DNA from 4 places in the Streptosporangium sp. NBC_01810 genome. Region 3 is predicted to be linked to each of the others. Evidence: riboswitches for the same ligand, from Rfam matches in the RefSeq annotation. Region 3 holds a riboswitch; each other region holds the start of a gene.
The links. Region 3 has a riboswitch for cyclic di-AMP ahead of OIE13_RS18430 (C40 family peptidase). Riboswitches for the same ligand answer to the same signal wherever they lie in the genome.
Positions count from the first base shown of each region.

Region 1: it holds a riboswitch for cyclic di-AMP, as region 3 does, so the genes downstream of both, OIE13_RS03875 (coiled-coil domain-containing protein) here and OIE13_RS18430 (C40 family peptidase) in region 3, are expected to answer to the same signal.
Region 2: it holds a riboswitch for cyclic di-AMP, as region 3 does, so the genes downstream of both, OIE13_RS09475 (CHAP domain-containing protein) here and OIE13_RS18430 (C40 family peptidase) in region 3, are expected to answer to the same signal.
Region 4: it holds a riboswitch for cyclic di-AMP, as region 3 does, so the genes downstream of both, OIE13_RS01085 (C40 family peptidase) here and OIE13_RS18430 (C40 family peptidase) in region 3, are expected to answer to the same signal.

Region 1 covers NZ_CP109070.1:826,310-830,983, reverse strand. Annotated here, with positions in the region: gene OIE13_RS03890 (HD domain-containing protein) at 1-398, shown strand, start outside; gene OIE13_RS03885 (DeoR/GlpR family DNA-binding transcription regulator) at 475-1,275, shown strand; partial or broken gene OIE13_RS03880 (galactose-1-phosphate uridylyltransferase) at 1,334-1,726, shown strand; cyclic di-AMP (ydaO/yuaA leader) riboswitch at 1,799-1,935, shown strand; gene OIE13_RS03875 (coiled-coil domain-containing protein) at 1,939-2,913, shown strand; gene OIE13_RS03870 (nuclear transport factor 2 family protein) at 3,074-3,436, opposite strand; gene OIE13_RS03865 (OmpA family protein) at 3,653-4,210, opposite strand; gene OIE13_RS03860 (hypothetical protein) at 4,194-4,674, opposite strand, start outside.
Region 2 covers NZ_CP109070.1:2,073,370-2,078,043, reverse strand. Annotated here, with positions in the region: gene OIE13_RS09485 (DUF6716 putative glycosyltransferase) at 1-949, opposite strand, end outside; gene OIE13_RS09480 (hypothetical protein) at 1,090-2,130, opposite strand; cyclic di-AMP (ydaO/yuaA leader) riboswitch at 2,708-2,846, shown strand; gene OIE13_RS09475 (CHAP domain-containing protein) at 2,865-3,578, shown strand; gene OIE13_RS09470 (hypothetical protein) at 4,048-4,674, opposite strand, start outside.
Region 3 covers NZ_CP109070.1:4,270,615-4,275,288, forward strand. Annotated here, with positions in the region: gene OIE13_RS18425 (hypothetical protein) at 1-409, opposite strand, end outside; gene OIE13_RS18430 (C40 family peptidase) at 592-1,104, opposite strand; cyclic di-AMP (ydaO/yuaA leader) riboswitch at 1,238-1,398, opposite strand; gene OIE13_RS18435 (C40 family peptidase) at 1,932-2,909, opposite strand; gene OIE13_RS18440 (hypothetical protein) at 3,079-3,708, opposite strand; gene OIE13_RS18445 (NYN domain-containing protein) at 3,756-4,674, opposite strand, start outside.
Region 4 covers NZ_CP109070.1:247,008-251,681, reverse strand. Annotated here, with positions in the region: gene OIE13_RS01095 (branched-chain amino acid aminotransferase) at 1-896, opposite strand, end outside; gene OIE13_RS01090 (3-isopropylmalate dehydrogenase) at 1,067-2,113, opposite strand; cyclic di-AMP (ydaO/yuaA leader) riboswitch at 2,261-2,491, shown strand; gene OIE13_RS01085 (C40 family peptidase) at 2,479-3,075, shown strand; gene serA (phosphoglycerate dehydrogenase) at 3,560-4,674, opposite strand, start outside.

The DNA.
Region 1 (4,674 bases), 3.4 Mb from region 3:
TCCACGACGCCGTCTACGACCCGCGGCGTGGCGACAACGAGGAGCGGAGCGCCATCCTGGCCGAGCGCGCGCTGCCGGAGACGGGGCTGTCCCCTGAGGCGGTGGCCACGGTCACCCGGCTGGTCAGGCTGACCGTCACACATGCCCCCGCACCGGGCGACTCGGACGGGGCCGTGCTGTCCGACGCGGACCTGGCGATCCTGGGCGCGTCACCGGAGGCCTACGCCGCCTACGCGGCCGCCGTGCGTGAGGAGTACGCCTTCGTGCCTGACGACGCTTTCAGGTCCGGCAGGGCCGCGGTGCTGCGCTCGCTGCTCGACCTTCCGGTGATCTTCCACATCGCCGATCTGGAGGAGACGGCGAGAGCGAACATCATGGCGGAGCTTGAGCGGCTGTGAGCAGGCGACCACCACAATTCAACAGTACTCGCCGTGGTATTTTGGTGGAATCTGGTGAATTAAAGGGAGTGAGTCAATGCTCGCCCAGCAGCGGCAGCAGGCGATCCTGGAGAGGGTGCGGAGCAGGGGCGGAGTCAGGGTCGCCGATCTCGTCCGAGAGCTCGGGGTGTCCGACATGACGATCCGGCGCGACCTTGAGGTGCTCTCCGAGCGCGGACTGGTGGAGAAGGTCCACGGTGGCGCCACCGCCGCCGGACCCGGCTCGACCGAGGAACCGGGCTTCGCCGCCAAGTCTGCGCGCCGGCAGGCGGAGAAGGAGATGATCGCCCAGCAGGCCGCCCGGCTCGTTCGGCCCGCCACCGCCATCGCGCTCTCCGCGGGCACCACGACCTGGACGCTCGCCCACCACGTGGTCGACGTGCCCGAGCTGACCGTGATCACCAACTCGGTCCGAATCTCCGACGTCTTCCACCGCTCCCCCAAGGCCGACCGCACGGTCGTGCTCACCGGCGGGGTCCGCACCCCCTCCGACGCGCTGGTCGGCCCGGTCGCCGTCTCGGCGATCCGAGGACTCCATGTCGACACCCTCTTCCTCGGCGTGCACGGGATGAGCGCCCGCGCCGGGTTCACCACACCCAACCTGCTGGAGGCCGAGACCAACCGCGAGCTGATCGCCTCCGCGCACCGCCTGGTGGTGCTCGCCGACCACACCAAGTGGGGCACGGTCGGCATCAGCACGATCGCCGAGCTGGCCCAGGCCCACATCGTGATCACCGATTCCAGCCTGACCGAGGAGGCCCGCGAGGAACTCGCCGCCTCGGTGGGGGAGCTGATCATCACAGAGCCGCAGCTGGAGAGCGAGAACATCGGCCGATGAAGCGTACGATCACCCACCTGGCCGACGGCCGGGAGCTGTTCTACTTCGACCTCCGCGACGACGCCTGGCCTCGAACGAGCACTGGACGGCGTTCGTCCCGGCCGCGGCGCGCTGGCCGGTGGAGGTTCATCTCTACCCCCACCGGCAGGTCCCCGACCTGGTCGGGCTGGAGCCCGTGGAGCGCGCGGCGTTCGGACCGCTCTACACCGACGTGCTCCGCCGCCTCGACGGGCTGTTCGGCGTGCCCATGCCCTACATCGCGGCCTGGCACCAGGCGCCGGTCAACACCGGTCGTGACCTGTCGTACGCGCACATGGAGCTGTTCAGCATCCGTCGCGCGCCGGACAAGCTGAAATATCTCGCCGGCTCCGAGTCGGCCATGGGCGCCTTCGTGAACGACGTGCTGCCCGAGGAGGCAGCACACCTTCTGCGCTCTGCTGTCACGAATTAATCACTAATTGGTCTCGTCTTGAGGTCGCGCGACCTTGTGTTTACCACTACTATCCTTCCCACATCGGCTGCAACAGCCGATATGCCTAATCCCAGGCGCATCGCCCGGGAGCCGGGGAACCACCGCACCTGGGGTGAAACCACTTCGGTGGAAGGGCGTCCTCCAGCCCGAACCCGTCAGCTAACCCGGTAGGCGGAAGGAGAGGAGAGTTCGTGGCGGCTCCGTCCCCCACGTTCCGTCGGCATGCGACTCTGGTCCTCTGCCTGAGCCTGATCGCCGCGTTCACCCTCGGTGCCCCCACCGCGGGAAGCGCGGAGCCCAAGCCGACCGAGGCCAAGCTCCGTGCCGAGCTGGCCAAGATCAACAAGAAGGTGGACGGACTGATCGAGGCCTACGCGGCCAAGCGCGAGTCCCTCAAGAAAGCGCAGAAGGCCGAGACCGTCGCCAAGCAGAACCTGGCCAGGGCCTCCGATCTCTACGCCGAGGCGGAAAAGCAGGTCGACTCCATAGTTCAGCTCCGCTACCAGAGCAGCACCGGGGGCCTGCCCGCGCTGCTGTTCTCCGACGACATGGGCGGAACCGCGGTGATGGAGCAGCTCACCGCCCAGCAGAGCGCGCACCTGCAGGGCTTCGCCGAGAGCCTCGAACGCAGGAAGAGGGCAACCGAGACGACAGCCAGACTCACCGACGAAATCGGTGAGGAGGCCAGGGAGATGCAGACCCAGCGCGACGAGCTCGAAGATCTGATCAAGGACATCAAGAACAGGCTCGACCGGCTCGCCCCCGTCGGCTCCGGGCGCCGCTCCGACGGCAGCTGGGCCCCGCAACTCCCCACCGGCGCCGACAACATCACCGACCGGACCCGGATCATGCGTGAGGCCCTCAAGAGGCGTTTCAACCTCCCGTACGCCGTCGGTTGCTACCGGTCCGCGAACGACGGCGGCGAGCACCCCCTCGGCCGCGCCTGCGACTTCATGATGAGCGCCGGCGGCACGATGCCCACAGCCGCCAACATCCGGCTCGGCGACGAGATCTCCGCCTGGGCCATCAAGAACAAGTCCAAGCTCGGGGTGAAGTACGTGATCTGGCGCCAGCGCATCAACCACGGCTCCGGCTGGAGGGTCATGTCCAACCGCGGCGGCGTCACCGCCAACCACTACGACCACCCGCACATCTCGATGTACTAATGCCACGACGCGCTGACCTGCGATTTCTCGGGCACCTCCCCCTCCGCACCTCAGGGGCCAAAGGCTGACGAGACACGACCAGGCCGGGTGCTCCCACGCGAGGGAGCACCCGGGGCCGACAGACCTCGCCCTGCCTCCCGCGTGGCGCGAGGGAGCATACCTAGACCATGTAGACGGGTGCGAGGTCGACGAATATGCGGTAGTCCGAGATCAGACCGTCGTCGCGGGTGCGCCAGATCGATACGGCTACGACGCTGACATCCTTGCCGTCGAGCCGCCGGTAGGTCACCTCGGTCTCGGCGATGATGTCGGCGTCCACCTGCCAGTTTCTGACGATCCGGTGCCGCAGGCCGCCGATGGTGGAGAAGAACACCCGCAACCCGGCGGCGATGGCCTCGCGTCCCGTCGTCGGCTCGGCATTGCCGAACACCAACGTGGCGTCCTCGGCCAGCAACCGCACGAACTCGTCGGGGTCGAACGAGTCGACGGACTGGAAAACACGTCGCACCACATCGTCGGCCATGCCGATCCTTCCTCGCACAATCGGGATCACTGTTGGGGACGATACGGGGCGAAGGACGACGCGCAACTATCGCAAAGGTGGGAAAGATCTTCCGGACACGGGCCGGGAAGGAAACCACTTCGGGCGCGGCCTCTCCCGCCCCTTTGTTTGACATCCCGCGTCGAGCATGACGGAGCAGATCTCGGTGCGCCGGTGCGCCGGTGCGCCGGACCAGGATCACCGCTTGGCATTGAAGACGATCTCCACTCGCCGGTTCTTCGCCTGGTTCTCCTTCACCGGCCGCCCCTGAACGACGTTGGGCAGTTTGGGCCGCCGCTCGCCGAAGCCCATGGCCTGGAAGGTCACATGGGATACCTGCTGCCGAAGTGCCTGTTGTACGGCCCGCGCCCGCCGCAGTGACAGCGCGTCGTTGTAGGCGTCGGCTCCCTGGTCGTCGGTGTGCCCCTCGATCCTGACCACCCCGCCCGCGGACTCGGCCTGGATCCTCTCGGCGACCCGCCGCAGTCGCTGCCGTGCCTGCGGCGTCAGCACTGCCCGGTCAAGCGCGAACAGCACGTCGCTGGTGAGCGCCACGGTGACCTGCTCACCCCGCTTCGACTCGCTCTCGGCGCCGTCGAGCGACTCCACCTCGGCGATGATGTCCTCGACAGGGGCGACGATGTCCTCCACATCGGCCGCGGTGTCCTCCGGATCGGCCCACGCGACCACGGCCGGGGCCACCACCAGTGTGAACGTGAGCGCGAGGACCGCGAGACGCTCAGGAGATCGGGACATCGGTGAACACACCCAGCACCTTGAGGTCCAGATTGATCTTCGTGACGTCCGGTGGCGGAGCGGCGAACGTGGCGTGCAGCGGCAGCACCTCACCCGGCTCGGTGAACACGTCGTAGTCGGAGCACAGGCACTTGGCCCTGGGATACTTGCCCGTGCGCGCGACGGTGTACCGCTTGCCGTTGACCGGGTCGACCAGGCTGACCCCCGCCACGGTCAGGCCGAGGCCGCCCGGGGTGTCCCCCATGTCGCTGCTCATCTGCCAGCGCTCGTCGCCCTTGTTGGTGACCGTCCAGGTCAGCGTGGAGAGCCGGCCCTGCCGTTTGAGACCGGTGATCTGCACGGTCAGGTCGGCACCGCCGGCCTTGACCTCCCTACTGGCGATCACCTCGCCCTGCTCGGCGAGCTCACCGGACTCACCGGACTCACCGGACTCACCGGACTCACCGGACTCACCGGACTCACCG
Region 2 (4,674 bases), 2.2 Mb from region 3:
CCAGGAAGCGCCCCGCGGAAAGGTCGTCGAGGGTGCCGAGCAGGCCGCTGCCCTCGAAGACCAGGTTGATCATCTCGGCGCCCACCCCGAAGTCCGACAGCACCAGCAGGGGCACCTTCTGGGCGATCGCCTCCAGCGCGGCGGTCGAGCTGACGGTGACGAACCCGGCCGCGTGGGCCAGGTGTTCGTGCATGGACCCCACCGCGAAGCGCACGGCCTCGGCGCTCACCCTGCCCTCCCCCACGAGCGACTGCCACAGGCGCTGGTAGTGGTGGCGCTCGTTGTGGGTCTGCCGCTCGGTGTCCAGGGCGCGGAGCTTGACGACGACGTCCAGATCCGGTCGCCGCCCGGACAGCTCGGCCAGGGCGAGCAGGATGCGCTCGCGCTCCTCCTTCCGCCTGGGCACCTTGGCCTGGGTGGCGAACACCACCCGGTCCCGCGGCCCGATGCGGGCGACCTCCTCCTGGCCGCGCAGAAACGGCAGCCGGGCCAGCCCCACCTGGCCGCCCCCGCCCAGTTCACGACCCATCGCCGAGAACTCCTCGACCTCCCGCCCGCTGTGCAGCACGAACAGCTCGCATCCGCTGCGAAACAGCCAGGCCTTCTCGGTGGCGGGGACGGAGATGCCCGGAAGGCCCGAGACGAACACGGGCCGTGGCCGCAACCCGGCCAGCACCTCACTGACCAGCACGTCCACCACGGGCCCGGTGCAGGCGGCGAGCACCACGTCAGGCCTGAACCGCTCCGCCGCCCGGCGCAGCGCGCGGGCCGAGAGCACGGGCGGATCCTCCGACGAGCCCGCGACCGCGGCGCGGATCTGCGCCGGGGACGGGGTGATGGGGGTGCGGATGACCGCCAACTCCCGCACACATCCCGAGGGCAGGTCCCGCAGCAGGCAGGCCGCCCACTTCAGGTAGGAGTCGGAATCGGCCACGGCCAGGACCTTCAACGAGAACCTCCAACGGGGATCCCCCGGGTGCATATCCGGTTTCACATGGGTGGACACGGCGCGGCTCGCATCCCGGGGGCGGCGCGCCCTCGGGCTCCGGCCGCGAGGCCATGAGGTCACGAGGTCACAAGGTCACAAGGTCATGCCCCGGTGGCTCCCGTGTCGTGATGGGCGAACATCGACAGGTGGGAGCGGAGCGAGGGGGCCGCCTCCGCCGTCCACCACTCGTCCGGGACGTCAACCGTCTCGATCGAGACGCCCCTGGCCGAGAGCAGGACCCGCAGGGAGGTGACCGCGGTGGACGGCAGGCTCAGCACCCGCTGCCCGGCGGCCAGCCCGCGCAGAGTGATCTCGGCGGGGATCCCACCGTCGTAGACGGTGATGCCGGGCTGCTCCCCGACACCGGCGAGATCGTGGGGGTCCTCCCTGCGGTGCGGGAAGTAGGCCACCGGCCCGGCCGAGCCGAGAGCGGCCAGCCAGCCGAGGTAGTGGTCTCGATGGATCAGGCCGTTGCGGACCAGCGAGGTGCCGAGGACGACCGTGCGCTCCTCGGGACGTGGCCTGCGCAGCGGTTGTGACCGCAGCCAGGCGAAGTCGTGGGTGACCAGCTCGGCCCCTCCCGCCCGTACGGCCTTCGCCAGGTCCACGGGGACGGGCAGCGCTGTGAAGATCGACAACCGCCCCGAGCGGGCGGCGGCGCGCAACCTGAGTCCGGCCGCCGCACCGAGGACGGTTCTGAACCGTCCCGCCTTTCCCCTGGCTCTCAGCAGGGGCGTACCCGCGTGGCCGACGAGCAGCTCCAGGAGCCTGATGGTGGCCAGCCCGTCGTCGACGATCACGATCCGGCCAGGGAGCCCGGTGAGCCAGCGGAGCTGGACCTTGCCGGAGAAGGCGTCGCCCACCGCCCAGGTCGCGCCCCGGCGCGGCCTGGGCATGTCCGGCCGCGCGGCGGTGAGCTCCAGGCCCGGCGGCAGGGTGAGGCGGCCGAGCTCACGTCCCGTCACGGCCAGGGGGCGTAGCCTCGCCCTGGGCACGAGGTGGCTGCGGGCGCCGAGCAGCCCTGCGTGGTGGGCCTCCACGGCGCAGAGCATCTGCAGCGGGGATTCCACCCAGGCGATGGCCGAACCCTGCTCCCGCGCGTGGTCTCGACCGTCCTCCACGCCGGGTAATGACCCGTTCACGACTGACCCAAGCTAACCCGGTGGCCTTAAGCGCCTGGGAACTGCGGGTGAACAGCCGCCCACGCGCGTCCGTCATGATCGTCTTCGGGGCGAGGCCGTCTTCGGGGCAGCACCCTGTCGCCGGACCATGTTCGAGCCTCCCGAGGGGGAGGGACGCAGCCTCTCCGCACTTTTTACCATCGAATACTTGTTCAAGAAAAAGTCGACCCGTCCCCTCCTACCCATGGGCCCCCGATCATGCCGTAGCACCCCGGGACAGGCGGTCCACCGGCGGGTACCACACGCCCGGAGCACCGGAAAAACAGGGGATCCCGCCCATGACGGCGCGGCGACCCCAGCCGACGCGACCGGCCGGGAACGGGCGCGATCCACCCCCTTCCCCGACCAAGCGACTTCCCGCCCCAACCCCTCAAATCTGACGTTTTACCAAGTCAGAGCAATGTGTCCTACTTGTAATCGTCTGCCCGGGTGACGTACGTTCGTCCTGTTCATGGCAAATGTCTGGGTCTGTATAGGTCTACGCATTGCCGTCACATTGCCCGACCGCGCTCCACCTGGGCGGAACCCCCGCCCGCGGTGAGCACGGCCGCCGAATCCGCGAGGTCTGCGGAACCGGGGAACCACGTTCCTGGGGTGAATCAGCGCGTTCTCGCGCCGTAGGGCACTTCCCAGCCCGAACCCGTCAGCTAACCCGGTAGGCGGCATGGAAGCGAAGCAAGGAGTCGAACCCCAGTATGACCAAGAACCGCCTCACCCCCACCCTCAGCGCCCCCCGCGTGGTGAGCGCCCTCCTGGGCGCCTGCGTCGTCCTGGCGACCGGCTCCGTGGGCTCCGCCGCCCTGGCCGACAGCCACACCGCCCTGAACGCGCCGCCCGCCGACGCGAAGGTCTCCGATGCCTCGCAGAACAGGCTCGCGAGCACCCCGCTCGAGACCGCGGCCGAGAGGCTGCCCAAGGTCTCCGCCGCGCAGGTCCTGGACCTCGCCTCCAAGCAGATCGGCGTCCACGAGAACGCCCAGGGCGGCGGGACCAAGTTCCACTCGTGGTACATGTCCTCCCCGCGCGCCCAGGAGACCGTCGCCCGCGACGGCGGCACCCTGCGCGGCTACGCCAACGCCCCTTGGTGCGCGATGTTCGTCTCCTGGGTCGGCGAGATGGCCGGCATCCGGCCCACGATGGGCTGGGACGCCTACACCGTCACCCACGCCAAGTGGTTCAAGGAGAACAAGCACTGGGGCACCACCCCCACCCCCGGCGCCGTCGTCTACTTCGACTGGGCCGGTAGCAAGAGCATTGACGGCATCGACCATGTCGGCTTCGTGAAGAAGGACAACGGAGACGGCACGATCACCACGATCGAGGGCAATACCGGCAACGGCAACGTCGAGCAGCGCATCCGGCCCGTCTCCCAGGTCGTCGGCTACGGCTACCCCGTCTACTCCAACTGATCCACACCCGCCGCCCGCACCATCCCCCATGGGGCGGGCACCCGGCCCCCGCCGGTGAACGCGGGCCGATCCGCACTCGTCCAGGGGCTCCGCTCGCTCGCGCGGAGCCCCTGACGGCGTTCCCCCGGCCGCCTTCGCGACTCCTTCGCTTGAAGCGCTCCCCACGGATGAATCCGGGGGATTCCAGCCGTCCCAACCGTGCGGCTCTGCGCATGGTCGCGATGCTGTTGCTTGGCGGTTCACCTTCCGGCCCCGTTTACGGGGGTTTCCACGCCCCAGCCCACGATCCCGTTCCGGGTGACGTGGGCTCCGCCCTCCCGGCGGTGAGTAATGGCCAAGGTTGCGAGCTTGGTTATCGCTCACGCGTTCGACCGCGACTGACTGTACCAGCGCGTGGTGCGCTGCCGCAGCAGGTTCCGGACCAGCCCGAGCAGGGACGGTTCCGAACTGCTCGGCGGTCAGGCCTATTTCACGGCCAGGGTCCGACGCCGGTACCGGCGGCACCGGCGGGACGGCCGCCGCGCACCCACCCGGTCGCCGCGCCTCCCGCTCCCGCTTCCGCGAGCAGCCAGTGCACCTCACCCAGGTGGTAGAGGGCTACCGCCGGAGCGCCGTGGACATTGTCCACGATCGGGGTGAGTCCGAGACGCCTGGCGGCGGCTGCCATCATCTCGGCCATCGTGGACGTGCCGGTATGCAGGTAGACCATGTTGTGGCTGGGACCGAGCCCGGCGACGAGAATGCCCATGCGCCACAGGGCGATGGCCGCGTCGTCGTCGGTGGCGGTGCCCGGGACGCGCGGGTCGAACTGCCGCCGGGCGTCGCGCCACGCGTTGGTCAACGCCCGCAGGACCCTACGGTGTAGTGTTCTGGGTACCTCGACGCGCACGGCCGGCGACCGCTTGAAGCCGGTGTCGCCGGCGTCGGCCTGGGTGACGATGGCCCAGGCCAGCCCTGACAGCAGCCGGGCGATCCGTGCCGCCACCGCCTCGCTGCGCGTCTCCACGACGGGAAGATGACGCGACGCTGTGGCGGGTGTCCCCCCGCCGGTGTTCCCGGGTCCGGCAGGGCGCAGATGTTGCCAGGCGAGCGCCGC
Region 3 (4,674 bases):
GGCCGTGTGTGCTCCCGGCCCCGGCGAGCACCGCGGCCTCGGCATCGGTGGCGGGAAAAAGGATCACCGCCCGGACCGGCCCCCAGATCGCCGCGACCGCGCGGCGGGCCCGGTCGGCCCTGGCGGCCAGGTCCCGCAGGACGGCGGGCGCGACGCCGTGACCGATCACGAGGGAGTGCTCGCTCCGGACGACGACGGCGGCGCCGGGCCACAGGTCACGAAGGTCGCCGGGGAGTTCTCCGACGTCGCGGGGAGGATCGTGGGGGGCGGAAAGGTGCCGAGGGTCCCGGGAGTCGCGCGGGAGCGGCCCGGCTCCGGCCAGGAGAGGTCCCGTCCCGGCGAACGGGCCGACGCTCATCAGCGCCAGCATCCCGGCGAGCACGGCGCGGCGCCCCTTCGGGACGGACATAGCGAGTCGATGTTACTCGACCGGTATCGCACCGCACCTTGCCGGAAGCACAGAACCAGGAAGCACGGAACCAGGAAGCACGGAACCGGGCTGCCCCGCATCGCGGCCACGCGCTCGCGACCTTCGCCGGGAAACGGAGCGGCCCCGTCCCTGTTGACATGGACGGGGCCGCTGCGCCCTGCTCAGGCTCCGGGCCGGACCGCTCCGGCGAAGGAGGACCTGTAGTACCCCTTCAGCTTCACGATCCGGACCGTCTTGCCGCTGCTCGGCGAGTGGACCATCCTGCCCTCGCCGACGTACATGCCGACGTGGCCCTTTCCACTGAAGAACATCAGGTCACCGGGGCGCAGTCGGCTCCACGAGACCTTCTTCCTGATCGCCCGGTACTGGCTGTGCGTGATCCGGGGGATGGACACGCCCGCCTTGCGCCAGGCGTATTTGACGAGCCCTGAGCAGTCGAACGCGCCCGGACCGGAGGCGCCCCACCGGTACGGATCACCGACCTGCTTCTTGGCCGCCGAGACGGCCTTGCGGGCCCGAGTCTTCTGCAGGGCCGCCCTGCTCATCTTGGTCTTCACATTGGCGTCGGCCTTGGTCTTGTTCACGGCCCGGGTGTCGGTACTCTTCGTGCTCTCGACCTGCTCGGAGACGCCGGCCGCGGTGTTGACCAGGATCTCAGGGGTGCTGTCCGTCATCGCCCCGGCCGCCGTGGATCCCAGGGTGACCGCTCCGGCTGAGGCGGTCAGGGTGAGGGCGATGCCGCCGAGGGAAAGGCGGAAAAGGCGCGACAGACGGGTGTTAAACGGGGTGGTAGACAGGATTTCTCCTTGGTGCTTCCACTGATGCCTACCGGGTTAGCTGACGGGTTCGGGCTTGGAAGATGCCCTACGGCACAAATGCGCCGATTCACCCCCTGGCCACGATGTGTCGGGCCTTTTGGGTCCCCGGTTCCATACCTCCTGGCTGTATGGATTCGGCGGGCCGCCGTAATGAGGTCCGCCCCCGGCAGGGGCACGGCGGCCGGTTGGATTTCTATCGAGAAACCGGCCCGAAGACCGACATTCACCGCGACGACCTGGCTTGAACGTCGCAATGCCAGAAGTTACCCCGATTCTTCAATTTTTGGCAAAGCATTCACCGAGCAGGAAGATCGATAAGTCTTCTTGATCTTACCGTTATCCCTGCTTAATAGCCATTTATGCTATCGAGATATGACTCTCGTCACACTTCTGACATCACACCTGATAAATCGTGATTTCTGTAATATTCATCACACTTGCCGGATTATCGGGTGATCTAGTGAGAGGCCCCGCAGCTGCGGTCGCCGGCAGGCGGGTCGGCGCCGGACGCACGTGCGGGCGCCGTGATCGACTCTCCGAAGTCCGCCTCGACGAATCTCGAACCCGGCGGCGTCGAGCATCGCTTCGAGGAGCCGGCGGAAGGTGCCGTACCCGGTGCGAGGCACCGGGTACACGGGAGGCGTCGGGTACACGGCCGGCGGGGCAGGACCCCGCACCGTGCGTCAGGGGCGGACGGCTCCGGCGAGACGACGGCCGTAGGCCGACAGCGGGACGACCTTGACGACGTCGCCGGTCTGCGGGGCGTGCACGATCCGGCCGTTGCCCGCGTACATGCTGACGTGCCCCAGGCCCTCGCTGAAGATGAGGTCGCCCGGCTGGAGGTCGTTCAGTGAGACCTTGCGGCTCGCGCCCCAGCTCCACTGCTCCCAGGTGGTCCGCGGCAGGCTGACTCCCCCGCTGCGCCAGGCGGCCTGGAGGAGGCCGGAGCAGTCCCAGCCGCCGGGGCCCGTGCCACCGTACTGGTAGGGCTTGCCGACCTGCGCGAAGGCGAACTGCAGCGCGGCGCGGGCGTTGCCCGAGGCGGGGCCGGTGTACTGGATTCCGGTGCTGTCCGGGTCGCCCGCCTTGAAGACGTTGAGTTCGCGCAGGAGCTTCGTCTGGACCCTGACCATCTTGTCGGCCTTGGCCTTCTCCCTGGCCAGCTCGTCGCGCGTCTCGTCGGCCTCGCTCAGCGCACCCTTGGCCAGGTTCCTGTTGATCCGCAGCGTCTTGGTGGCCGTGTCGAAGGCGCCCAGCGACTGGGCGCGGGAAGCCGACATCTGGTCGACCGCGGCCAGGCCGCTCAGCAGCGCGCCGGGGTCGGACTGGTAGATCATGCCTTCCCAGCCGTTGATCGCACCGACCTGGTAGGTGCTGACCGCCATCGTGACGAGCTCCTTGCGCAGCCCGGCGACCTGCTCGCTCTGGCGGGCGAGTTCGCCGGTCAGCGTCATGTACTTCTTCCTGGCCCGCTTCCACTTCTCCGAGGCCTGGTTGTACTTCTCGACGACCTGATCGGCCTGCTCGTTGAGCTTCTCCAGCTTCTTCTTGGCCTGCGCGAGTGTCGGCTTCGGCTCCGCGGACGCTCCGCCCACCGGCAGCATCAGCAGTGCGAGGGCGAGCCCGGCCGCCACCGGTATCCGAATCAGTCCAACCGGCACACCAGCCACGGCCACGTCAACGCCTCCAGACTGCACAGACCTGCGGCGAATAGTACAGAACAAGTAAGGTTTAGATCACCTTTTCGCATGCTTTGCTCTACAGCCGCAGGTGGCAGCTCCGGTATCCCGGGCGAGCGCCGGGATCACCCGGTCAGCAGCCGGCGACGTCTCAGCAACCGGCGATGCCGCAGATCTTGCCGGTCATCTTTCTGGCGTCGCGCAACTGGGTGGCCCAGTCGCTCTGCGCGGGCTTGGAGTACTCTCCGGCCCAGAGGTAGACCAGGACCGCGTTGCCCTTCCTGACCAGCACGCTCCGCTCACCGCCGACCCCGGCCTTCCCTCCGTAGTAGACCTGCCCGGAGACCTTCAGCGCCTCGTCTCCGAGCCCGGTCAGGCGCGAGGAGGCGTAGCGGTAGGCGGAGCCCGCGTCGGTGTTGGAGCGGCAGGCGGTCAGGGCGGAGCGCACCTGGGCGACGGCTCCGGCGGCAGCCGCCTTCGAGCGGTACAGAATCACCTGCTCGACCTTCATGAAGTCCGGGACACCGGTGAAGGTCACCGTCCGCGCGACCACCCTGCCGGCCCTGGCCAGCGTGGCCTTGCCGCACGGGTTGACGGCCAGCCCGGCCTTCGCCGAGTTGCCGACCTTCCAGTTGGTCTCGGGGTCGTCGTCCTTCTTCGCGGCGTCCTTCTCGTACAGCAGGAAGCCCTTGGGAATGGCGGCCGTCGCGGCCGCCGCGGGTGTGGTGACGGTCGCACCCACGGCGAGGACGGTGAGGGCGAGCACTATGATCTTCTTCATCGAATCAAACCTCCCGGATGATCCGATGCGCCACGGGCAGGAAAGGTTTACGCCCGGCCCAGACGTTTCAGAAGAAGCAGCGAGGGGACCGGCCGGGCGCCCATCCTGCGGACCGACTCGGCCACCTCTCGATCCGAGGAGACCACCGCCACCGCGCGTCCCGTGGGCTCGGCGCGGACCAGCTGGCGGATCAGGTCGTCGGCGATCTGCCCCGGGGCGCTGAACATCACGCGCACCCCCCTGGGCGCCGACACGGGAACCGGACCGTTCAACTCGGCTCCGTCGAAAACGCAGGTCAGCTCGGTACGGGTCTGCGCATAGAGCGCGCCGAGGCCGGTGAGAAGGCGATTGCGCTGGTCGGCGAGGGTGAACGTGCCGTAACCGGTCTTGGTCACGTTGTAGCCGTCGACGATCAGGTGGATCTGCGGCAGCGCGAGCAACTGGTCGAGCAGTGCGGGGTCGTCGTCGGCGAGCGCCCGCGCGGGAACCGCCTGGACACCTTGCCTGCCCGGCGCCACCGAGGCCACCGAGTCGGCGGGACGGTGGATGCCGGAGGGCAGGGCGAGCTCCCTGCGAAGCCCCGCGGCGGCGTCCTGCAGGGCGTCGAGCAGCATGCGGACCTTGGTGTCCTCCACGCTGCGGCCCTCACGGGCCGCCCTGCGTGTCGACTCCAGCTGACGCTCGGCGTCGGCCAGCCGCTCACGCAGGCGGCGCAGCTCGCTCTCCACGGTGCCCCCCGCCGAGAGCGCGGCGGCCTTCGCCTCCTCGGCCGCCTCCCAGGCGTCGGCGGCACGCGCCTCGGCCGCCCTGGCCCGCTCCCGGGCTTCGTGCAGCCTTCGGCGCAGGTCGGAGACCTCCGAGCGCGAGGTCTTGAGCTGCTCGCGCAGTCGCTCGGACTCCTCCTTGGCCGCGCTCTTCTGACCGGCCAGCTGCTCGCGCAGCCGGGAGAGCGTCTGCTCCTGCGCG
Region 4 (4,674 bases), 4.0 Mb from region 3:
GACTCGCAGCCCCGCTGCCACTCCTCGATCGACAGCCGCCCCTCCTCCGCCCGCAGGCCGAGGTCCGCGGCGAGGGCGAGGATCGAGTCGCGGGTGATGCCCGGCAGGAGCGTGCCGGTGAGCGCCGGGGTCAGCAGGCGGTCACCGTAGACGAAGAACAGGTTCATCCCGCCCATCTCCTCGACGTAGCGGTGCTCGCTCGCATCCAGCCAGACCACCTGGTCACAGCCCTGCTCGACGGCCTGGCGCTGGGCCACGAAGGCCGCGGCGTAGTTGCCGCCGCACTTGGCGAAGCCGGTGCCGCCGGGGGCCGCACGGGTGTACTCGGTGGAGAGCCAGACGCTGACCGCCTGCCCGCCGCCGAAGTAGGCCGCCGCCGGAGAGGCGATCACCATGTACTTGTAGGTCCTGGAGGGGTAGTTGACCCCGAGCGCCGGCTGCGTGGCGATCATGAAGGGGCGCAGGTAGAGGCTGTGTCCGGGCCTGGTCGGAACCCACTCGCGGTCGGTCTGGACGAGCAGTTCCAGCGACTCGACGAACGTCTCCTCGGGCAGCTCGGGCATGGCCATCCGCAGCGCGGAGGTGTTGAAGCGGGCGGCGTTGGCCTCGGGGCGGAAGGTCACGATCGCACCGTTCTGCTGGCGGTACGCCTTCATGCCCTCGAAGAGCTCCTGCGCGTAGTGGAAGACCGCGGTCGCGGGGTCGAGGCTGAGCGGGCCGTACGGCATGAGCCGGGCGTCGTGCCAGCCCTCGCCCTCGGTGTAGTCGATCGAGATCATGTGATCGGTGAAGACCTGACCGAACCCCGGAGTCGCCATTACCTGCTCGCGCTCGGCCGCGGTACGAGCGTGGTCGGAGAGCTGCACGTCGAAGCTGAGCTTCTGAGCGGTGGTCATGACGCGGATCCTTATCTTGATGTCTGGCTTACCTCGGGTCCATTCTGCGTTGGACCGGGTAACGGGAAACTACTGCATCCATGCCGCAAACCGGCAGTGCGGAGGAAACAAAAACGCGCCCGGCGGCTCAGAGAGCCGCCGGGCGCGTCAGAGTCGAGGGGGCGGCTTCCTCAGCCGGCTACTCGCGCGGTGATGTCGTCACCGATCTCCTGGGTGGTCCGGCCGGCCCAGCCGGCCAGCCGCTCGAGCAGGTCGTCGGCGACGGCCTGCTCGACCCGGGCCGCCTCGTCGGCCAGGCCCAGGTGGTCCAGGAGCATGGCGACCGACAGGATCGTGGCGGTCGGGTCGGCCTTGCCCTGGCCCGCGATGTCGGGGGCGCTGCCGTGGACCGGCTCGAACATGCTCGGCGCGGTGCGGTCGGGGTTGACGTTGCCGCTGGCCGCCAGGCCGATGCCACCGGCGATCGCCGCGCCGATGTCGGTGATGATGTCGCCGAAGAGGTTGTCGGTGACGATCACGTCGAAGCGCTCCGGCTGGCTGACGAAGAACATCGAGGCCGCGTCGATGTGGCAGTAGTCGGTCTGGACCTCGGGATACTCCAGGCTGACCCGGTCGAACGTGCGGGCCCAGAGGTCGCCTGCGTAGGTGAGCACATTGGTCTTGTGGACCAGCGTCAGCTTCTTGCGGGGGCGGGCCACGGCCTTCTCGAAGGCGTAGCGCACCACACGCTCGACCCCGTAGGCGGTGTTCAGCGATTCCTGGGTGGCGATCTCGTGCGGCGTGCCGCGGCGCAGGACGCCGCCGGCTCCGGCGTACAGGCCCTCGGTGCCCTCGCGGATGACGATCATGTCGATGTCCTCGGGGCGGGCATTGCCCAGCGGCGTCTCGACGCCGGGGAAGAGCTTGACCGGGCGGAGGTTCACGTAGTGGTCGAGCTGGAAGCGGAGCTTGAGCAGCAGATCGCGCTCCAGGATGCCCGGGGGCACGCTGGGGTCGCCGACCGCGCCGAGCAGGATCGCGTCGTATCCGCGTAGCTCGTCGAGGAGCGGGTCGGGCAGGGTCTCGCCGGTCTCGTGGTAGCGCTTGGCTCCGAGGTCGTACGTGGTGGTCTCCATCTTGGTGCCGACCGCTTCGAGGACCTTCAGTCCCTCGGTGACGACCTCGACTCCGATCCCGTCCCCGGGGATGACCGCCAGGCGAATGTTACGCGAATCCATGCAGGCACCTTACCTGTCCGTCTCGGTGATCGAACACCGGTCTCACTCTTCGGACACGTCAACACGTCCACACGTCCACATGTGATCACTTTGTCCTTTTTTACTCCCTATTGACCGTTTCGCGAGGTTTCGTTATCGTCCTCCCCATTCACATTGATGCCTAATCCGTACGGACCATCCCCTTATCGGCCCGTACGGAGCCGGGGAACCACTTTTTCCGGGATCCACCCGGCCCCCGGGAACCCGCTCCTCCCCCGGAGCGCGTTCCCGGCCGCCATCACGGGATTCCTTGGGGCGAATCGGTGCGCTCGCGCACCGTAGGGCGGCCTCCACGCCCGAGCCCGACAGCTCACCCGGCCGGCCCTATGGAAGGAATCATCCTGTCCGGCAAGATGTACTCTCGCGTCCTGTCCATCCTCGTCTCCGGCGCCGCGGTGTTCGCGGCCTCGGCCATGGCGCCGACAGCGGCACTGGCCGCCGCCCCCCTCCCCTCCCCCGAATCCCCCGCGCTCGGCACCTCCACGCTGAAGGCGGCGCTGAAAAGCGCGACGCCCAGGCCCGCCTGGCGGAAAGCCGTGAATTGGGCCATGTCCAAGCGCGGCACGCCCTACGTCTGGGGCGGCACCGGCAACGGCGGCTTCGACTGCTCGGGCCTGATGCTCCGCGCCTACGGCGCCGCCGGGATCACACTGCCCCGCGTCACCAACGACCAGTACGCGGCCTTCTCCAAGAAGATCGCCTGGAAGGATCTCAAGCCCGGTGACCTGGCCTTCTTCAGCGGCCTCGGCCACGTCGGCATGATCACCAGGCCCGGTTACATGGTCCACGCCCCGCGGAGCGGCGACGTGGTCAAGGAGGAGAAGCTCAGCGCCTGGCGCCGGTCCTCCTTCGTCGGCGCGGTGCGCCCCGATCCGCAGGGGGTCAAGCTGACCGAACAGATCAAAATCGCGACCGGCGGATAGGACACGCCGGCCGGCAACCGGTAGAAAGCCCCAAAAATCCCGACGGCATCGGGAATCAGGTTCAGCGGATGGGAGCACCACCGTTGTCCCGGCGGTCCAGGGCGGTCTGGAGCGCCTCGGCGGCCTCGTCCTCGACCTCTTCGGCGCGGTTCCAGGGATACATGTCGTACATGGTGGATCTCGTCTCGGTCGCATGCGAGCAAGGAAGATGGTCGAGACTCCGATCAGGGCTCCGGCCAGGCCTGATGTCACGGATCCGGATCACGGACCGATGATTCGTGGTGTGGAGCCGGCGAGTTGCCGGCCTGTCCCTGTCAGGCCTCGTCGCGGCAGGTAAGACCTGGCGCATTCCACTTCAGGTTACCTGCCGGCCGAAGCACCGTCTCACCCGGTGTACACACTTCTCACATGCCGGGACGAAAGATGGCCGCCGCCCCGCACTGCGGGGCGGCGGCCATCTCGGTGGATCTTTTGCCTACCGGGCCTAGTCGGCCAGGTCGACCGAGCGACCGCTGTCGGCGCCGATCTCCGCACCGATCTGGTCGATCACCTCTGCCGGGATGGCGGTGTCTACGGTGAGCGCGATGAGGGCCTTGCCGCCCTTGACGTCGCGGGCCACCTGCATCGAGGCGATGTTGATCGAGTGGTCGCCGAGGATGCGGCCGACCACGCCGACGACGCCGGGGCGGTCGGTGTAGGTGAAGAACGACAGGTGGTCGGTCGGCTCGATCTCCATCTGGTAGCCGTTGACCTCGACGATCTTCATGATCTGCCTCGGACCCGACAGGGTGCCGGAGACCGAGACCGCGCGGCCGTCGGCGAGGACGCCGCGGACCGTCACGACGTTGCGCCAGTCGGGGCTCTCGGTGCTGGTGACCAGCTCGACCGAGACGCCGCGGTCCTTGGCCAGCAGCGGGGCGTTGACATAGGTGACGGAGTCCTCGACCACGTCCGTGAAGACGCCCTTGAGCGCGGCCAGCTCCAGTACGCGGACGTCGTGGGCGGCGATCTCGCCGCGCACCTCGACGTCGAGCTTGGTGGCGACCTCGCCCGCGAGGGCGGTGAACACCCGGCCGAGCTTCTCGGCCAGCGGCAGGCCCGGCTTGACGCCCTCGGCGACGGCGCCGCCCTGGACGTTGACCGCGTCGGGCACGAACTCCCCGGCCAGGGCGAGCTTCACGCTACGCGCCACCTGGGTGCCGGCCTTCTCCTGGGCCTCGTGGGTGGAGGCGCCCAGGTGCGGGGTGACGACCACCTGGTCGAGCTCGAAGAGCGGGCTGTCGGTGACCGGCTCCTTCGGGAACACGTCGATGCCGGCGCCGGCGACGCGGCCCTCCTTGATCGCGGAGTAGAGGGCGTTCTCGTCGATGATGCCGCCGCGGGCGACGTTGATGAGGCGGACGTTCGGCTTGACCGCGTGCAGCTCTCTGTCACCGATGAGACCGATGGTCTCCTTGGACTTGGGCAGGTGCACCGTGATGAAGTCGGCCTCGCGCAGGGCCTCCTCCAGCGAGACCAGGCGGACGCCCATCTGCGCGGCGCGGGCCGGCTGCAGGTAGGGGTCGTAGGCGATCAGCTCGACGCCGAACGGCTGGAGGC